2 regions of the Acidovorax sp. KKS102 genome follow, and region 1 is predicted to be linked to the other one. Evidence: predicted binding sites of a transcription regulator. Region 1 holds the regulator's gene; the other holds the start of a gene.

Region 1 (7,939 bases):
TTTGGCTGTGGGACGCCACCCCGGTGGTGCGTCTGGCGCCCCGCTGTTGGCGGGCCCGTAAAATCCGCCGATGCTCACAGCCAAAAATGAATTGCTCGCTGCGCTCGCAGCCGAGCTGGAAAACCTGTCCCCCGGCGCTGGCGCCAAGGCAGCCTTTGAATCTCCCAAGGTGGCGGCCCATGGCGACTTCGCCTGCACTGCGGCCATGCAGCTGGCCAAGCCGCTCAAGCTCAACCCCCGCGCTCTGGGCGAGCAGCTCAAGGCCGCGCTCGAAGCCACGCCTGCTTTTCAACGCTGGGTGTCCGCCATTGAAATTGCGGGTCCGGGTTTTCTGAACATCCGCCTCCAACCTGCCGCCAAGCAACAAGTGGTGCGTGAGGTGCTGACGGCCGGTGAACATTTCGGCTATCAGGCCAGCAACGGCCAGCAGGTGCTGGTCGAGTTCGTGTCGGCCAACCCCACGGGTCCGCTGCACGTGGGCCACGGCCGCCAAGCCGCGCTGGGCGATGCGATTTGCAACCTGTTCAGCACCCAGGGCTGGAAGGTGCACCGCGAGTTCTATTACAACGATGCGGGCGTACAGATCGACACGCTGACCAAGAGCACGCAGCTGCGCGCCAAGGGTTTCAAGCCCGGCGACGACTGCTGGCCCACCGACAGCGACAACCCGCTGGCCAAGAACTTCTACAACGGCGACTACATCGCCGACATTGCCGAGGCCTTCAAGGCCAAGGCCACCGTGAAGGCCGATGACCGCGAGTTCACCGCCAATGGCGACGTGGACGACTATGACAACATCCGCCAATTTGCGGTGGCCTACCTGCGCAACGAGCAGGACAAGGACCTGCAGGCGTTCAACCTCCAGTTCGACGAGTACTACCTGGAGTCCAGCCTGTACACCAGCGGCCGCGTCGAGGCCACGGTGAACAAGCTCATCGCCAACGGCAAGACCTACGAGCAGGACGGCGCGCTGTGGCTCAAGAGCACCGACTACGGCGACGACAAGGACCGCGTCATGCGCAAGCAGGACGGCACCTACACCTACTTTGTGCCCGACGTGGCGTACCACATTGCCAAGTGGGAGCGTGGCTTCACCAAGGTCGTGAACATCCAGGGCACAGACCACCACGGCACCATTGCACGCGTGCGCGCCGGCCTGCAGGCGGCCGATGTGGGCATCCCCAAGGGCTACCCCGACTACGTGCTGCACACGATGGTGCGCGTGGTCAAGGGCGGTGAAGAGGTCAAGATCAGCAAGCGGGCGGGCAGCTATGTCACGCTGCGCGATTTGATCGAGTGGACCAGCAAGGACGCGGTGCGTTTCTTCCTGCTCAGCCGCAAGCCCGATACCGAGTACACCTTCGACGTGGACCTGGCGGTGGCGCAGAACAACGACAACCCGGTCTACTACGTGCAGTACGCCCATGCGCGCATCCAGTCAGTGCTGCGCGCCTGGCAGGAGGCGGGTGGTGGCGACGTGGCGTCGCTCCAGGACGTGGACTTGTCGGCGTTGGAAGGCCCGCAGGCCCAGGCCCTGATGCTGCAGCTGGCCAAGTACCCCGAGATGCTCACGGCCGCTGCCGAGGGCGAGGCGCCGCACGATGTGACCTTTTACCTGCGCGACCTGGCCGCCAGCTACCACAGCTATTACGATGCCGAGCGCATCCTGGTGGACGACGAGGTGGTGAAGAAGGCGCGCCTGGCGCTGGTCGCTGCCACCGCCCAGGTATTGCACAATGGCCTGGCGGTGCTGGGCGTGTCGGCCCCGGCCAGAATGTAAGCAGTTACTACCAATATGAAAAAGCAACAGACGGGCGGGACCATTGTCGGCTTCATCGTCGGGGTCATCGTGGGCCTGGGCGCGGCGCTGGCCGTGGCCGTGTACGTGACCAAGGTGCCGGTGCCGTTCCTGAACAAGGGCAACGGCCGAGGCGCAGACATGGACGCTGCGGAGTCCCAGAAGAACAAGAACTGGGACCCGAACTCGCCGCTGTATGGCAAGAACCCGGCCCGCCCTGCGGCGCCTCCGGTGGCCGCAGCTGCGTCAGCTCCTGCATCGGCACCGGCGCCTGAGGTGCGCGCCGCCGCATCGGCCGCCAAGCCTGCCGCGAGCAAGCCAGACGCGAAAGCCGAGGCCAAGGCAGAGAGCAAGCCGGGCGCAGACCCGCTGGGCGATCTGGCCGTGGCCAAGGCAGCCGCCAAGGGCAGCGTGGACCCGTTTGACTACTTTGTGCAGGCTGGTGCCTTCCGCACCCAGGCCGACGCCGACGCCCAGCGCGCCAAGCTGGCCATGCTGGGCTGGGAGGCCCGCGTGAGCGAGCGTGAGCAAAATGGCCGGGCGGTGTTCCGGGTGCGCATCGGCCCCTTCACCAAGCGGGACGATGCCGAGGTGCTCAAAGAGAAACTCGACGGCGCCGGGCTGGAATCGGCGCTCGTGCGCGTGCAGCGCTGAAGCGCTTGCAAAAGCGGCGCCACCGCCAGGGCTGAACTTTTTGTAAAGGGATGTCTCACATCCCGCATACCTGAACCAGGAGAGTCTTTGTCATGAAACGCCGTGAGTTTTCTTTGTCCGCCGCCTCGGCGGTTGCCGCTTCTGCCCTGACGCTGCCAGTGGCCAACCCCGCCATGGCGCAAGCCCGCCAGTTCAAGGAGGGCAAGGACTTCAAGCGGCTGGACAAGCCCGTCGCCCCGGATGCCCCGGCCGGCAAGGTCGATGTGATCGAGTTCTTCTGGTACAGCTGCCCCCACTGCAACGCCTTCGAGCCCACACTGGACGCTTGGGTCAAGGCCGCGCCCAAGGACCTCTCCATCCGCCGCGTGCCTGTGGCGTTCAACGCCAGCTTCGTGCCCCAGCAAAAGCTGTACTACACGCTCGAAGGCATGGGCAAGCTCGAAGCCCTGCATGCCAAGGTCTTCCGCGCCATCCACGTGGAAAAGGCCAAGCTCGCCAAGGACGACGAAATCCTGGCCTGGGTGACCCAGCAGGGCGTGGACGTGGCCAAGTTCAAGGAGGTCTACGGCTCCTTCAGCGTCGCCAACCAGGTGCGTCGTGCCTCGCAGCTGCAGGATGCGTACGGTGTCGAAGGCGTGCCATCCATGGGTGTGGCGGGCAAGTACTACACCGACGGCACGATGGCCGGCAGCATGCAGACCGTGCTGCAGGTGGTCGAATACCTGGCCGCCACAGCGCGCAAAGCCTGACCAGTGGCCGACCCTGTCGGCAAGCTGTCCCAAAGGCCCGCGGATGCGGGCTTTTTTTCGGGGTAGGTACCATCGGGTGGCTACAATCATTGCAAGATTCGTGCCCTATGACCCACCGCCTACTCCCCCTCCTTGTGCTCGCAGCCCTGTCCGGCCTTGCGGGCATGGCACATGCCGAAAAGGCAGACCGTGCCAAGCCCATGAACATCGAGGCCGACGCCCTGCGCCACGATGAACTCAAGCAGACCAGCGTGTTCTCGGGCCGCGTGGTGATGACCAAAGGCACCATCGTGCTGCGCGGCGCGCGGCTGGATGTGCGCCAGGACGCCGACGGCTACCAGTACGGCGTGGTCACGGCCGAGGCGGGCAAACGGGCGTTCTTCCGCCAGAAGCGCGACACCGTGGCCGGAGCGCCGGACGAGTTCATCGAAGGCGAAAGCGAAGTCATCGAATACGACGGCAAGGCCGACAACGTGCGCTTCATCACCCGCGCCGAACTGCGCCGCTACCGTGGGTCGGTGCTCAACGACGAGATCACCGGCGCCGTGATCGTTTACAACAACCTCACCGACGTGTTCACCGTCGATGGCCAGAAGGCGCCTGCGTCTTCGGCTGCGGCCGGCGACGCCCCCACGTCTGGCGGCCGCGTGCGCGCCGTGCTGGCACCCAAGGACCCGCCGCCCGGTACGGCAGCCCCCGCCAAGGCGCCCGAGTCGCCCGCTCCGGCGCTGCGCCCCAGCAACACTCTTGGCGGCGGCGCCAAGTGAGCGGGCCCGTGGTGAGTACCGGTCCCGAGACCCCAGCGACCCCTGCGAACAGCCGCCTGGGGCCCGATTCGCACTCGGGCAGCCGCCTGGAGGTGCAGCACCTGGCCAAGTCCTATGGCAGCCGCAAGGTCGTCAAGGACGTGTCCCTGGAGGTGCAAAAAGGCGAAGTCGTGGGCCTGCTGGGCCCTAATGGCGCGGGCAAGACCACATCGTTCTACATGATCGTGGGCCTGGTGCGCAGCGATGCGGGTGACATCCGCATCGACGGCCAGTCCGTGGCCCACATGCCCATCCATCGCCGGTCGCGCCTGGGGCTGTCGTACCTGCCGCAAGAAGCCTCCATCTTCCGCAAGCTCACCGTCGAAGAAAACGTGCGCGCCGTGCTGGAACTGCAGCGCGCCGACGACGGCCAGCCGCTGTCGCGTGATGCCATCGAAGAGCGCCTTACGGCCCTGCTGCAAGAGCTGCGCGTGGACCACCTGAGGGCCTCACCCGCACTGGCGCTGTCCGGTGGCGAGCGCCGCCGCGTCGAGATCGCCCGCGCCCTGGCCACCCAGCCGCGTTTCATCCTGCTGGACGAGCCTTTTGCCGGCATCGACCCCATCGCAGTGATCGAGATCCAGCGCATCATCGGCTTCCTGAAGGCGCGCGGCATTGGTGTGCTCATCACCGACCACAACGTGCGCGAGACGCTGGGCATCTGCGACCACGCCTTCATCATCAGCGACGGCCGCGTGCTGGCGCAGGGCACGCCGTCCGAGATCGTGGACAACGCCGAAGTACGCCGCGTGTACCTGGGCGAGCATTTCCGCATGTGATGAAGCCTGGACTGTCGCTGCGCGTCTCGCAGCACCTTGCACTGACCCCCCAGCTCCAGCAGTCCATCCGGCTGCTGCAGTTGTCCACGCTCGAACTGTCGCAGGAAGTCGAGCAGATGCTCGACGAAAACCCGTTCCTCGAACGCAGTGTCGACGAAGCCCCGCGCGAGGAATTTGGCCTGGAAGCCGCCGATACGCCCGCGCAGGCCGACGACTACAGCGCAGATGATGCTATGTTTTCAGGAGCTGCTGGCGCAAGCAGTACTGGCGCTGACAGCCAAAACGACGCTGAAATCTCCGGGGGGGGCTCGGACGAGCCCGACTGGAGCGGCGACGGCACCGTCGAGATGGCGCCCAACGATGCCGAGTGGGGCGGCGACGCCCCAGCGCGCACCCGCAACGACGCGGAAGGCGACGAGGCCGATGCCACCGAGCTGGCCCGATCGCACGAGTCGCTGACGGCCTTTTTGCACCGCCAGGCGCTGTCGCTGCGCCTGTCCGAAGTAGACATGGCCGCGCTGCGTTTTCTCATCGAATCGCTGAACGACGACGGCTACCTCGAAGAGCCGCTGGAAGAACTCGCCATCAGCCTCGCCGGGCCCGACGACCTGGAACAGATCGAAGAACTGGTGCACCGCTTCACCGTGGCCCAGCGCCTGCTGCAAAGCCTGGAGCCCACTGGCGTGGGGGCGCGCAACCTGGCCGAATGCCTGACGCTGCAGCTCACGGCGCTGGCTGCCGATGAGGACAGCAGTGCTGACCCCGACACGGTGCAGACCGCTCTGCGCATCTGCCAGCAGCCGCTGGAGATGCTGGCGCGCCGGGACATCCGCCGCCTGACGCAGCTGTGCAGCGAAGGCGGCGTGGCTGGAGAAGAGCGCACCCGCGCTGCCATGGCACTCATCGCCCGCCTGGAACCACGCCCGGGCCGCAAGTTTGCCGACGTGGAGCGCAACATCATCGTGCCCGACGTCATCGTACGCAAAGCCGGTCGCGCCAATGGCAGCGGCCAGCAGAGCTTCATCGTGCAGCTCAACCCCGACGTGATGCCCCGCCTGCGCGTGCACGACATCTACGCAGGCGCCCTGCGCGGCCACAAGGGCGGCGAAGGCCACCAGGGCATGCAGCAGCGCCTGCAGGAGGCGCGCTGGTTCATCAAGAACATCCAGCAGCGTTTTGACACCATCCTGCGCGTGTCGCGCGCCATCGTCGAGCGGCAAAAGAACTTCTTCACCCACGGTGAACTGGCCATGCGCCCGCTGGTGCTGCGCGACATTGCCGACGAACTGGGCCTGCACGAGTCCACCATCAGCCGCGTCACCACCGCCAAGTACATGGCCACGCCTATCGGCACCTACGAGCTGAAGTATTTCTTTGGCTCGGGCCTGGGCACCGAAACGGGCGGCAATGCGTCGAGCACGGCGGTGCGCGCACTGATCAAGCAGTTCGTGTCGGCGGAGAACCCCGCCAAGCCGCTGTCCGACAGCCAGATCGCCGAGATGCTCAAGGAGCAGGGCATCGAATGCGCCCGCCGCACCGTGGCCAAGTACCGCGAGGCGCTCAAGATCGCGCCAGCGAATCTGCGCAAAGCGTTGTAGCCGCCTCGGCAGGTGGCGCACTGCCCGCCTGCGCCGCCGTAGTCTTTTCTGTTGTTTCCGTATTACCCACCGCAGCCCACCATGGCCCGCATCGTCTTTGACCTCCCCGCGCACTTCGGCTTTGCCACCGAGCTGCAGATCTACATCAGCCATGTGAACCAGGGCGGACACCTGGACAACGCGCAGCTGCTCAGCCTGGTGTCCGAAGCGCGGGTGCGCTTCTTTCAGTCGCTGGGCTACCCAGAGGCCGATGTGGGCGGCCTTTCCATCGTGGTGGGCGACATAGTGGCGCAGTACAAGTCCGAAGGTTTCCACGGCGAAACCATGCGGGTGGAAATGGCCCCGGCGGACTTCAACCGCTACGGCTTCGACCTGGTGTTCTGCATGACCGAAAAGGCCTCAGGCCGCGAAGTGGCGCGCGGCAAGATCGGTATCGTCTTCATCGGCAAGGCCAGCCGCAAGGTCGCACCCATCCCCGACTCCATCCGCCGGCTGCTGCTGGCCCGCGCGGGGGAGCCCGGTTCCCCCGCCGAGCACTAGCGCGTATCCTCCCCATCGACATGAACCAACTCCAACTTTTTCTCCCTTGCGCCGCAGGCGTCGAGGGCTTTCTGGCCGACGAGGTACATGGCATCACCGGTCTCACGGGGCAAGACCTGCTGGTGGGCCGGGGTGGTGTGCTGCTGCGCGCCTCGTGGCGCCAGGCCATGCAGCTCAACCTGCACAGCCGCTTGGCCCAGCGCGTACTGGTGCAATTGGCCCACCGCCCATACCGGTCTGAGAACGACCTCTACAACATGGCCAGCGATGTGGCCTGGGAGATCTGGTTCACCACGCGCCAGACCTTCAAGGTCGAAGTGACGGCCCAGCACAGCCCGCTGCAGAGCCTGAACTTCGCGGGCCTCAAGGTGAAAGACGCCGTGGCCGACCGCTTCCGCCACAAGAGCGGCGTGCGCCCCGATGTGAACACCCAGTGGCCCGACGTGCGCATCCACCTGCACCTGACCACCGACGAAGCCACGCTCTACATCGACACCTCGGGCGAGCCACTGTTCAAGCGCGGCTGGCGCGAGGACAAGGGCGATGCCCCCCTTAAGGAAACCCTCGCCGCCGCCATGATCGCCGCCAGTGGCTGGGACCCGCACGGCGACAACCCCCAGCCCCTGTACGACCCCTGCTGCGGCAGCGGCACCATCGTGGTCGAAGCCGCACAGATCGCCTGCCGCATCCCGGCGGGCATGCTGCGTCGCTTTGCGTTTGAAAAGCTGCTGCCCTTCCAGGCACATGTCTGGTCTGCTATCAAAAACGAAGCTGAAGGCGCAATATGTACTAGCGCTGTACCCATTTTTGGCAGTGATGTGGCCTTCCGGATGGTCGATTTTGCGCAGCGCAACGCTGAGCGCGCAGGTGTGGCCCAGGCCGTGCAGCTGCGCGGTGGCGACGCCCTGCAGCGCATGCCGCCCTGCGACCAGCCCGGCGTGATGCTGCTGAACCCGCCCTACGGCGAGCGCATTGCCGCAGCCGGTACCGCAGGCCGCAATGCCAGCGAACGCGC
Region 2 (7,939 bases), 1.1 Mb from region 1:
CAGCATCGGGCACGTACCACTGACAAAGGGTGCGCACCAACTCAGTCACCGCGTACAGAGTGCTTCCTTCGACCGCTGGTGTCCGAGCAGATGCACTCGGCACAGGTAGATGTTGGCCAGGGCCAAGGCGGTGAACGCACGCGTGGCGTTCTTTTGCAGCCCGCGATAGCGCACCTTAGTGAACCCCCATAGCCGCTTGACCACGGCAAAGACGTGTTCGACCCGAGCACGCAAGCGCGACTTGTTGCGATTCTTGGCCCGCTGCACCTCATCAACCTCTCCCGCACGGCGCGTGCGCTGGTTGGTGAAGTCCTTGGCCTTGGGTGCCTTGCTCGCTATCAGTGCCTTCTGGCTGGCATAGGCCAAGTCGCCATAAACGCGCTGCTCGTTGCCGTGCAGCAAATCAGGCAGTGGATGTTTGTCGTGCACGTTGGCCGCCGTGACCACCGCGCTGTGGGCCAGCCCGGTTTGGCTGTCCACGCCGATGTGCAGCTTCATGCCGAAATACCACTGCTGGCCCTTGCGGGTTTGGTGCATTTCTGGGTCTCTGGCTTTGGCGGCGTTCTTGGTGGAGCTGGGTGCACCAATGATGGTGGCGTCCACGATGGTGCCGGTGTTGACCTTGATGCCGCGCGCCTGCAACTCCTTGCCCACGCGTGCGAACAGCGCTTCGCCCAACTTGTTGTCGCCCAGCAGATGGCGGAACTTGAGCATCGTGGTGGCATCGGGCACTGGCTCGCAACCCAGGTCAATGCCGACGAAGCGGCGCAGGCTGGCACTGTCGTAGAGGGCTTCCTCACACGCCAGGTCGGCGAGGTTGAACCAGTGCTGGATGAAGTGGATGCGCAGCATGCGCTCCAGTCCAATGGGAGGACGCCCATTGCCAGCCTTGGGGTAGTGCGGTGCGATTTCTTCGCACAGCGCCGCCCAGGGCACCAGCGCCTCCATGGTCTTGAGGAATTCGTCGCGCCGCGTGGGCTTGCGATGCTGTTCAAAACCCGACTGGGCGTCGGCTGCCATAGCAAGGGTCTGCTGCTTCATGGCCCAGTAATTTACCCACGCTGGAGTAGCAGCGGAGACTTTTTCAGCGTTGCCCTAAGCCTTCCCAGAGAGTAGATAGACATTGCTCTGTGTCCGACGAAAGTACTTTCGGACATCTGCATGGGTCACGGGGCTGGGAATTGCGTTGTGCATCTCTCAACGCTGATTTGCGAGGTTCCACAGCCGCAAGCGGCTGTTCCACCCCGCCTCACAAGAGGAACAACCGGTTAAACAAAACCCGAAAACCAGCTGCCTGTTTTATTCACTATCGCCAGACACGCAGTTTCTGTCGCTCCATAACATGCTCGCAGCCCCGGTAGGGATTGACCGATAGCTCAAAGAAGATGTCGGGCGAGTCGTTGGCGCACAGGGCACTGCGCGCGGTCTCGAAATGCACGCGGGTGGCGGGCGAAGGACGGCTGTCGCCATCGCCCTCGTCGCACGCAGCAGGCCCGCCCGGCGCCCCGGCGCCCCATTCATCACCGCCCTCCCGACCTCCGTGGCCCGGGGCGAAGCCCTCCGCATTGCCAGGTGCCCGAACAGGGCTCCACCCGTCATCTGCGGGCTCGCGCTGGTCTTTTGCAAACCGGTGCGCCATGGCTGTCGCCGCACCTCGGCCGCGAATGGCTTGCAGCGGGACGCGGATTTCCTGCGGCTGTTCGGGCAGGTCGTCTTCAGGAGGGGGTAAGAGGCCCATAGCGAGCGGGGGTGGGGTCGGCGCTAAAAAACTGTTTATTTATACAGTATTTTGAGCCTCCATTCTTCGATCACCCCATCAAGCCCCAAATCAGTGCAAAACCTTGCACCAACTCTTGGCGCGCTTCTTGCTTCAACTTGGTGCAAATCTGTGGCGTATCCCGAAAACGCACCAGAGTCGATCAATCACTATCGCGAGGACGTTATGGAAGCACTCAAACAGGGCACAGATGCCTTGTTCATCTTGCTCGGGGCGATCATGGTGTTGGCCATGCACGCCGGGTTTGCGTTTCTGGAGCTGGGCACGGTTCGCAAAAAGAACCAGGTGAATGCGCTGGTCAAGATCCTGGTGGACTTTTCGGTGTCCACGGTGGTCTATTTCGTCGTCGGCTACACCGTGGCCTACGGCACGCATTTTTTTGTTGGCGCAGAGTCGCTGGTGCAGCTCAGCGGGTATGCGCTGGTCAAGTTCTTCTTCCTGCTCACGTTCGCAGCCGCCATCCCGGCCATCGTGTCGGGCGGCATCGCAGAGCGCGCCAAGTTTTGGCCACAACTGCTGGCAACGGCAGTCATCGTGGGCTTTGTGTACCCGTTTTTTGAGGGCATCGCCTGGAACCAGCATTTTGGAGTGCAGGGCTGGATCAAGGCCGTGACGGGCGAGGAGTTCCATGACTTTGCGGGCTCGGTGGTGGTGCACGCCATGGGCGGCTGGATTGCGTTGCCGGCGGTGATCCTGCTGGGCTCTCGCGCCAACCGCTACCGCAAGGACGGTGCGATCTCGGCCCACCCGCCATCGAACATTCCCTTCCTGGCGCTGGGCGCCTGGATCTTGGTGGTGGGCTGGTTCGGCTTCAATGTGATGAGCGCGCAGTCCGTGGACAAGCTCTCGGGCCTGGTCGCGGTGAACTCGCTGATGGCCATGGTGGGCGGCACGCTCGCTGCCCTGGTACTGGGCAAGAACGACCCCGGCTTTGTGCACAATGGCCCGCTCGCAGGTCTGGTGGCCGTGTGTGCGGGCTCGGACCTCATGCACCCGCTGGGTGCGCTGGTGGTGGGCGCGGTGGCCGGGGCCATCTTTGTGCTGATGTTCACCTTGACACAGAACAAATGGAAGATCGACGACGTGCTCGGCGTATGGCCGCTGCACGGGCTGTGCGGCACCTGGGGCGGGCTGGCGGCAGGCCTCTTTGGCAGCAAGGCGCTGGGCGGGCTGGGCGGGGTGAGCCTGTCGGCCCAGCTCATCGGCACGGGCCTGGGTGTGGTGTGGGCCCTGATCGGCGGCGTGGTGGTGTACGGCATCCTCAAGCAGACGGTGGGCATCCGGCTGACGCAGGAAGAAGAGTTTGACGGTGCCGACCTGAGCATCCACAAGATCAGCGCCACGCCCGACCGCGAAGTGAGTTGGTAACCCAACACCCGGCGACGGCATCGGACCGGCGAGGGACCCGGTGCAAGGCCTGATACGGGTCCAAGCCGTCGCCTTGGCGCGCTGTCTGACAGCGGATGGACCGGTGCGCAGCTATACCTGAGCCCTGCGCCCCAGCGGCTCCACGGTCACAATCGCGCCATGCTGTCTTCGCCCCCCTTGTCCGTCGTCACCCAGCCCCAGTCGGCCCGCTCCAGATGGCTGGGCATGGTCGTGCTGCTGGTCACCCTAGCCCTGGCGGGATGCGCGGGCCTGCCCAAGGAGGTGGACCGCCCAGTGTCGGTTGCTCTGGCGGCTCCCGGCGACACTCCACTGGGGAAGCTGGTCGCCGCGCGCAGGGCCGCCGAGGGGGCACGGCATGCCTCAGGGTTTGCACTGCTCAGCGGCCCACAGGCTGCCTACAGCAGCCGCCTGGCCCTGGTCGACGCCGCCCAGAAAACCCTGGACCTGCAGTACTACGCCATCCATGCAGACGCCAGCAGCGAGCGCCTGCTGCTCAGCGTGATGGCCGCGGCACAGCGTGGTGTGCGGGTGCGCGTGTTGCTGGACGACTTTCACAGCACCGGGCGCGACGCGCAGGTGATGCGGCTGGCGTTTGTGCCCAATATCGAGATGCGGATGTTCAACCCCGTGACCGGTGCCCGGGGGTCGCCCATCGGCCGCATGCTGAGCCTGCTGGGCGACTTCTCGCGCGTGCAGCAGCGCATGCACAACAAGCTGTTCATTGCCGACAACGCCATGGCCGTCACCGGGGGACGCAACCTGGGCGATGCCTACTTCGGTAACGCCGATTCGGGCAACTTTGTGGACCTGGACGTGCTGGCCGCAGGCCCCATCGTGCAGGACCTATCACGCAGCTTTGACAGCTACTGGAACAACGAACGCGCCTACCCGGTGCAGTCGCTTATCACCCAGAGCGAACTCGACCACTTGCGCGACAGCATCCGAGTGGCCGACGAAGGGCGGAGGCGCCGTGTCGCAGGCCAGGGTGGCACCACGGCGCCCGACCGCTCACCGCCCGACATGGGGCCCGGCACCACCGCTGCGCAGCGGGCGCGCATCTGGAACTACGAGCCCATGGACCTGGAGCGCACGCCCTTTGTCTGGGCAGCAGCAGCGGTCCTGGTAGACCAGCCCGCCAAGATTCCGGCCGACAGCGCAGCGGCGGGCAGCGTGCCCAATGGGGCCGCCCCTGCAGTGTCCCCAGCGCCACCCAGTCCTGCCGCGAGCACCCCGGCAGGGGTACCCGGCAACCTGAGCAGCCCCAGCAGTCCCAAGGCCGCTGCCGCCGCGCTGGTGTCGGGCTCCCGCAAAGTAGCGGCGGCAGACAGTCCACCGAGCCCCCTGCCCCGCGCCGGCACGGAGACCAACGAGGCGCAGACCGATACGGTGGTGGATGGCCTTCTGCAGCTCATGGCCCAGGCGCGGCGCGACCTGCTCATCATCTCGCCCTACTTCGTGCCCGGGCCGGACATGGAGGCCGCCTTCGCCGCTGCGCGCGCACGCGGCGTGCGGGTGCGGGTGCTGACCAACTCGCTGGCCTCCAACGACGCGCCCATTGCACACGCCGGCTACGCTCGCCACCGGCCGCAGCTGCTGGCCATGGGGGTGGAGCTGTACGAGATGCACAGCGAGTTGCCCGGCGTGCTGCGGGGGGCGCTGGGCGTGTCGGGCAGCATGGGCAACCACAGCGCGGGCGTCGTGGGTTCGCAAGGCGGCTCGCGCGCCATGCTGCACTCCAAGCTGCTGATCGTGGACGGCCGCTTGCTGGTCGTGGGGTCAATGAATCTGGACATGCGCTCACAGCGGCAGAACACCGAGGTGGCGCTGCTGATTCGCAGCACGGAGCTGTCTCGCCGGGCCACCACGCAGATTGACGCGGCACTGAAAGAGTCCGCCTGGCAGGTGCAAGCCACCGACCAGGGCCTGCGCTGGCGTGCTCCTGAGGGCAGCGGGCTGCCCGACGCCACCACCGAGCCCGACGCCAGCGCCCCCCTGCGGCTGATGCTGCAGCTGCTGGGACCGCTGGCCCCGGACCACTTGCTGTAGCCGGTTTAAGCCCCTTGGGCGCAGCCCGCTCGGGCCTGCAGCTCTGCCACCCACACGGTGATGGCCCGCTGGTCCGTCATGGTGCGCACATGCTGGTAGGCCACCTCTGCCTCGGCAAACCGGCGGCGCAGCAGGTTAAGCCATTGCTTGAGACGCCCTGCGCGCTGGCGCGGCTCCAGGTCGTCGCACACCAGCTGCCAAAAGGCGGCCAGGTGTGGCACCAGATCGGCCCACACCACGGTGTCCGAGTCCGGACGCCCTGCATCGGCCGCCCGAATGGCGCGTGCCAGGCCGGGGTCCGCCACGATGCCACGCCCCAGCATCAGCGCGTCGCAGCCCGACACCTCACGGCAGCGCTGCGCGTCGGCCACCGTCCAGATCTCGCCATTGGCCACCACGGGAACGGAGACCGCCGCACGGATGGTGGGGATGTGTTCCCAGTACGCCGGTGGGCGGTAGCCGTCGGCCTTGGTGCGCGCGTGCACCACCAGTTCGGCCGCGCCGCCCGCCTGCATGGCCTGGGCACATTCGCGCATCCGCCCCGTATCGTTAAAACCCAGGCGCATCTTGGCCGACACCGGCAGGTGCGCGGGCACAGCGCGGCGCACGGCACCCACTACGGCCGCGATGCGCTCGGGTTCCTGCAAAAGCGCAGCGCCACCACCATGGCGGTTGACGACTTTGGCCGGGCAGCCAAAGTTCAGGTCGATACCCTCAGGGCCCAGTGCTGCCAGGCGCGCAGCATTCTCGGCCATGCTGACCGGGTCAGAGCCCAGCAACTGCGCCCGCACGGGCACACCGGCCAGGGTGCGGCTGCCATTGCGCAGCTCAGGCACGTAGCGCAGGAACACCTTGTCGGGCAGCAGGGTGCCGGTGATGCGGATGAACTCGGACACGCAGCGGTCCACGCCCCCCACACGGGTCAGCACATCACGCAGCACAAAGTCCAGAAGCCCCTCCATCGGGGCGAGCAGCAAGGTCATCTCAGGGGGCTGCTGGCTCGATGGGCCCTCTCGGAAAGAGGGCCTCCACAGGCACTCAGCAGCAAAAATCAAACAAAAACAGCTTCAAGCGCTAGTGCAATATGCGCTGGCAGCTATCAAATAAGGAGCAAATGTATGGACCGGTGGCGCCCAACGCAGCGCCGGTCAGCCCGTGATTGTGATGCAGGACACCCAAGGGGTCATCACGGCGTCACGCCCGGCTGGTGCAATGCCCGCCTCAGACTGCCACGGAGCCACCCATGCTGCTGCAAAAAACCGAGAAAGCCCGCCTGGAACTCTCGCCCGGTGTGCGCACCCTCAGCCTGCGCGAACGCTCTCTGCTGTTGCTGGCCGACGGCAAGCCGCTGTCAGACCTGCAAGCCATGTACAACGGCATCGGCGCGCAGATCGTCGAGAACCTGATGCGCCAGGGCTACCTGACCGGGCCGGCAGACCTGCCGCCCACACCAGAGCCCACCACACCCACGCCCACACCGTCCATCGAGCGCCCCGCGCCTGGCGAATCCCTGCGGTCGCTGGCCGGGGCCCGCATGTACCTGTTTGACACCTGCGAGCGCCTGTTTGCGCGCCGCGACCCGGTGCTGGCGCAGCACTTTCGCGAGGCACTGCGCGCCGCCAAGGACCGCACCAGCATGCTGGATGTGGGCGAGGCCATGTTCGAGGAAGTCGCTCTCGCAGCGGGTGCCGAGCGTGCCGCCAGCCTGCGAGAGCGGCTGGACCAGTTGCTGCCCACCAGCCCGGTGGCTGAAAACTTTGCCGCTACGCAGCCTGCGCTGCTGGATTGAGCCGTTCAGTGCGGATTCAGGCCGCAGCCAACCGCCACAGGGACGTGACCTCGGCCGCACGCGCAGCGTGCAGAGCATCCTGGGCGTCGGCGGCCTTGGCATGCCCCGGCTTGACGTCATGGCGGCCACGCACCACCAAGCCCGCCTCGGCAATCCACGCCAGCAGTTGCTCGCGCGGGCGCAGGCCCAGGTGTTCTGCCAGGTCCGACAGGATCAACCAGCCCTCGCCGCCGGGCTCCAGGTGGGCCGACAAACCCGCCAGAAAGCCCTTGAGCATGCGGCTGCCTTCGTCGTACACGGCGTGTTCGATGGGGGAGTTGGCGCGCGCTGGCACCCACGGGGGGTTGCACACCACCAGCGGCGCACGGCCCGGTGGAAACAGGTCCGCTTGCAGCAGCTCCACACGGTCCAGCAGTTGCAGGCGTTGCAGGTTGTCGCGCGCACAGGCCAGAGCGCGCGGGTCCTGGTCAGTCGCGACCACCCTTTGCACACCCCGGCGCGCCAGCACGGCAGACAACACCCCCGTGCCCACGCCAATGTCGAACGCCAGCGCCTTGCTGGGCAGCGGGGCTGCGGCCACCAAGCCCACGTATTCGCCCCGCACCGGAGAGAACACCCCATAGTGCGGGTGGATGCGGTTGAGCGGCGGGGCACCCAGCGCAGGGATTTCGACCCCTTTCTTGCGCCACTCGTGCGCGCCCACCAGCCCCAGCAGCTCACGCAGCGTGGCCACCGAGCGCTCGCCGGTCGCTGGCCCCCAGGCCTCGGTACAGGCCTGGCGCCAGTCCGGGGCGCGGCGCAGCGCAATGCTGTAGTCGCCTTCGAGCGGGATCAGCACCGACGCCAGCACCCGCGCGCGCTGAGCCTGCGCCTGGCGGTGCAGGTGAAACGCCTCGGCCGGGGTCGCCGCCGCGAGCTTCTGGGACGCTTTTGCCGCC

The links. Region 1 encodes sigma-54, which starts transcription at its own class of promoters, with help from an activator protein. Its sites were predicted from a motif close to TGGCANGNAANCTGCTTT; they were not measured.
Region 2: C380_RS17140 (ammonium transporter) is a predicted target of sigma-54. The motif match lies at 1,855-1,872, and genes of this name have one in related genera.

What each region holds. Positions count from the first base shown of each region.
Region 1 is NC_018708.1:4,832,152-4,840,090, reverse strand. It holds gene argS (arginine--tRNA ligase) at 71-1,780, shown strand; gene C380_RS22250 (SPOR domain-containing protein) at 1,796-2,452, shown strand; gene C380_RS22245 (thiol:disulfide interchange protein DsbA/DsbL) at 2,545-3,201, shown strand; gene lptA (lipopolysaccharide transport periplasmic protein LptA) at 3,309-3,968, shown strand; gene lptB (LPS export ABC transporter ATP-binding protein) at 4,025-4,786, shown strand; gene C380_RS22230 (RNA polymerase factor sigma-54) at 4,786-6,384, shown strand; gene C380_RS22225 (thioesterase family protein) at 6,466-6,924, shown strand; gene C380_RS22220 (class I SAM-dependent RNA methyltransferase) at 6,945-7,939, shown strand, end outside.
Region 2 is NC_018708.1:3,726,769-3,734,707, forward strand. It holds gene C380_RS17130 (IS5 family transposase) at 46-1,041, opposite strand; gene C380_RS25110 (hypothetical protein) at 1,307-1,738, opposite strand; gene C380_RS17140 (ammonium transporter) at 1,943-3,145, shown strand; gene C380_RS17145 (phospholipase D family protein) at 3,305-5,212, shown strand; gene C380_RS17150 (tRNA-dihydrouridine synthase) at 5,218-6,195, opposite strand; gene C380_RS17155 (hypothetical protein) at 6,456-7,001, shown strand; gene C380_RS17160 (class I SAM-dependent methyltransferase) at 7,018-7,939, opposite strand, start outside.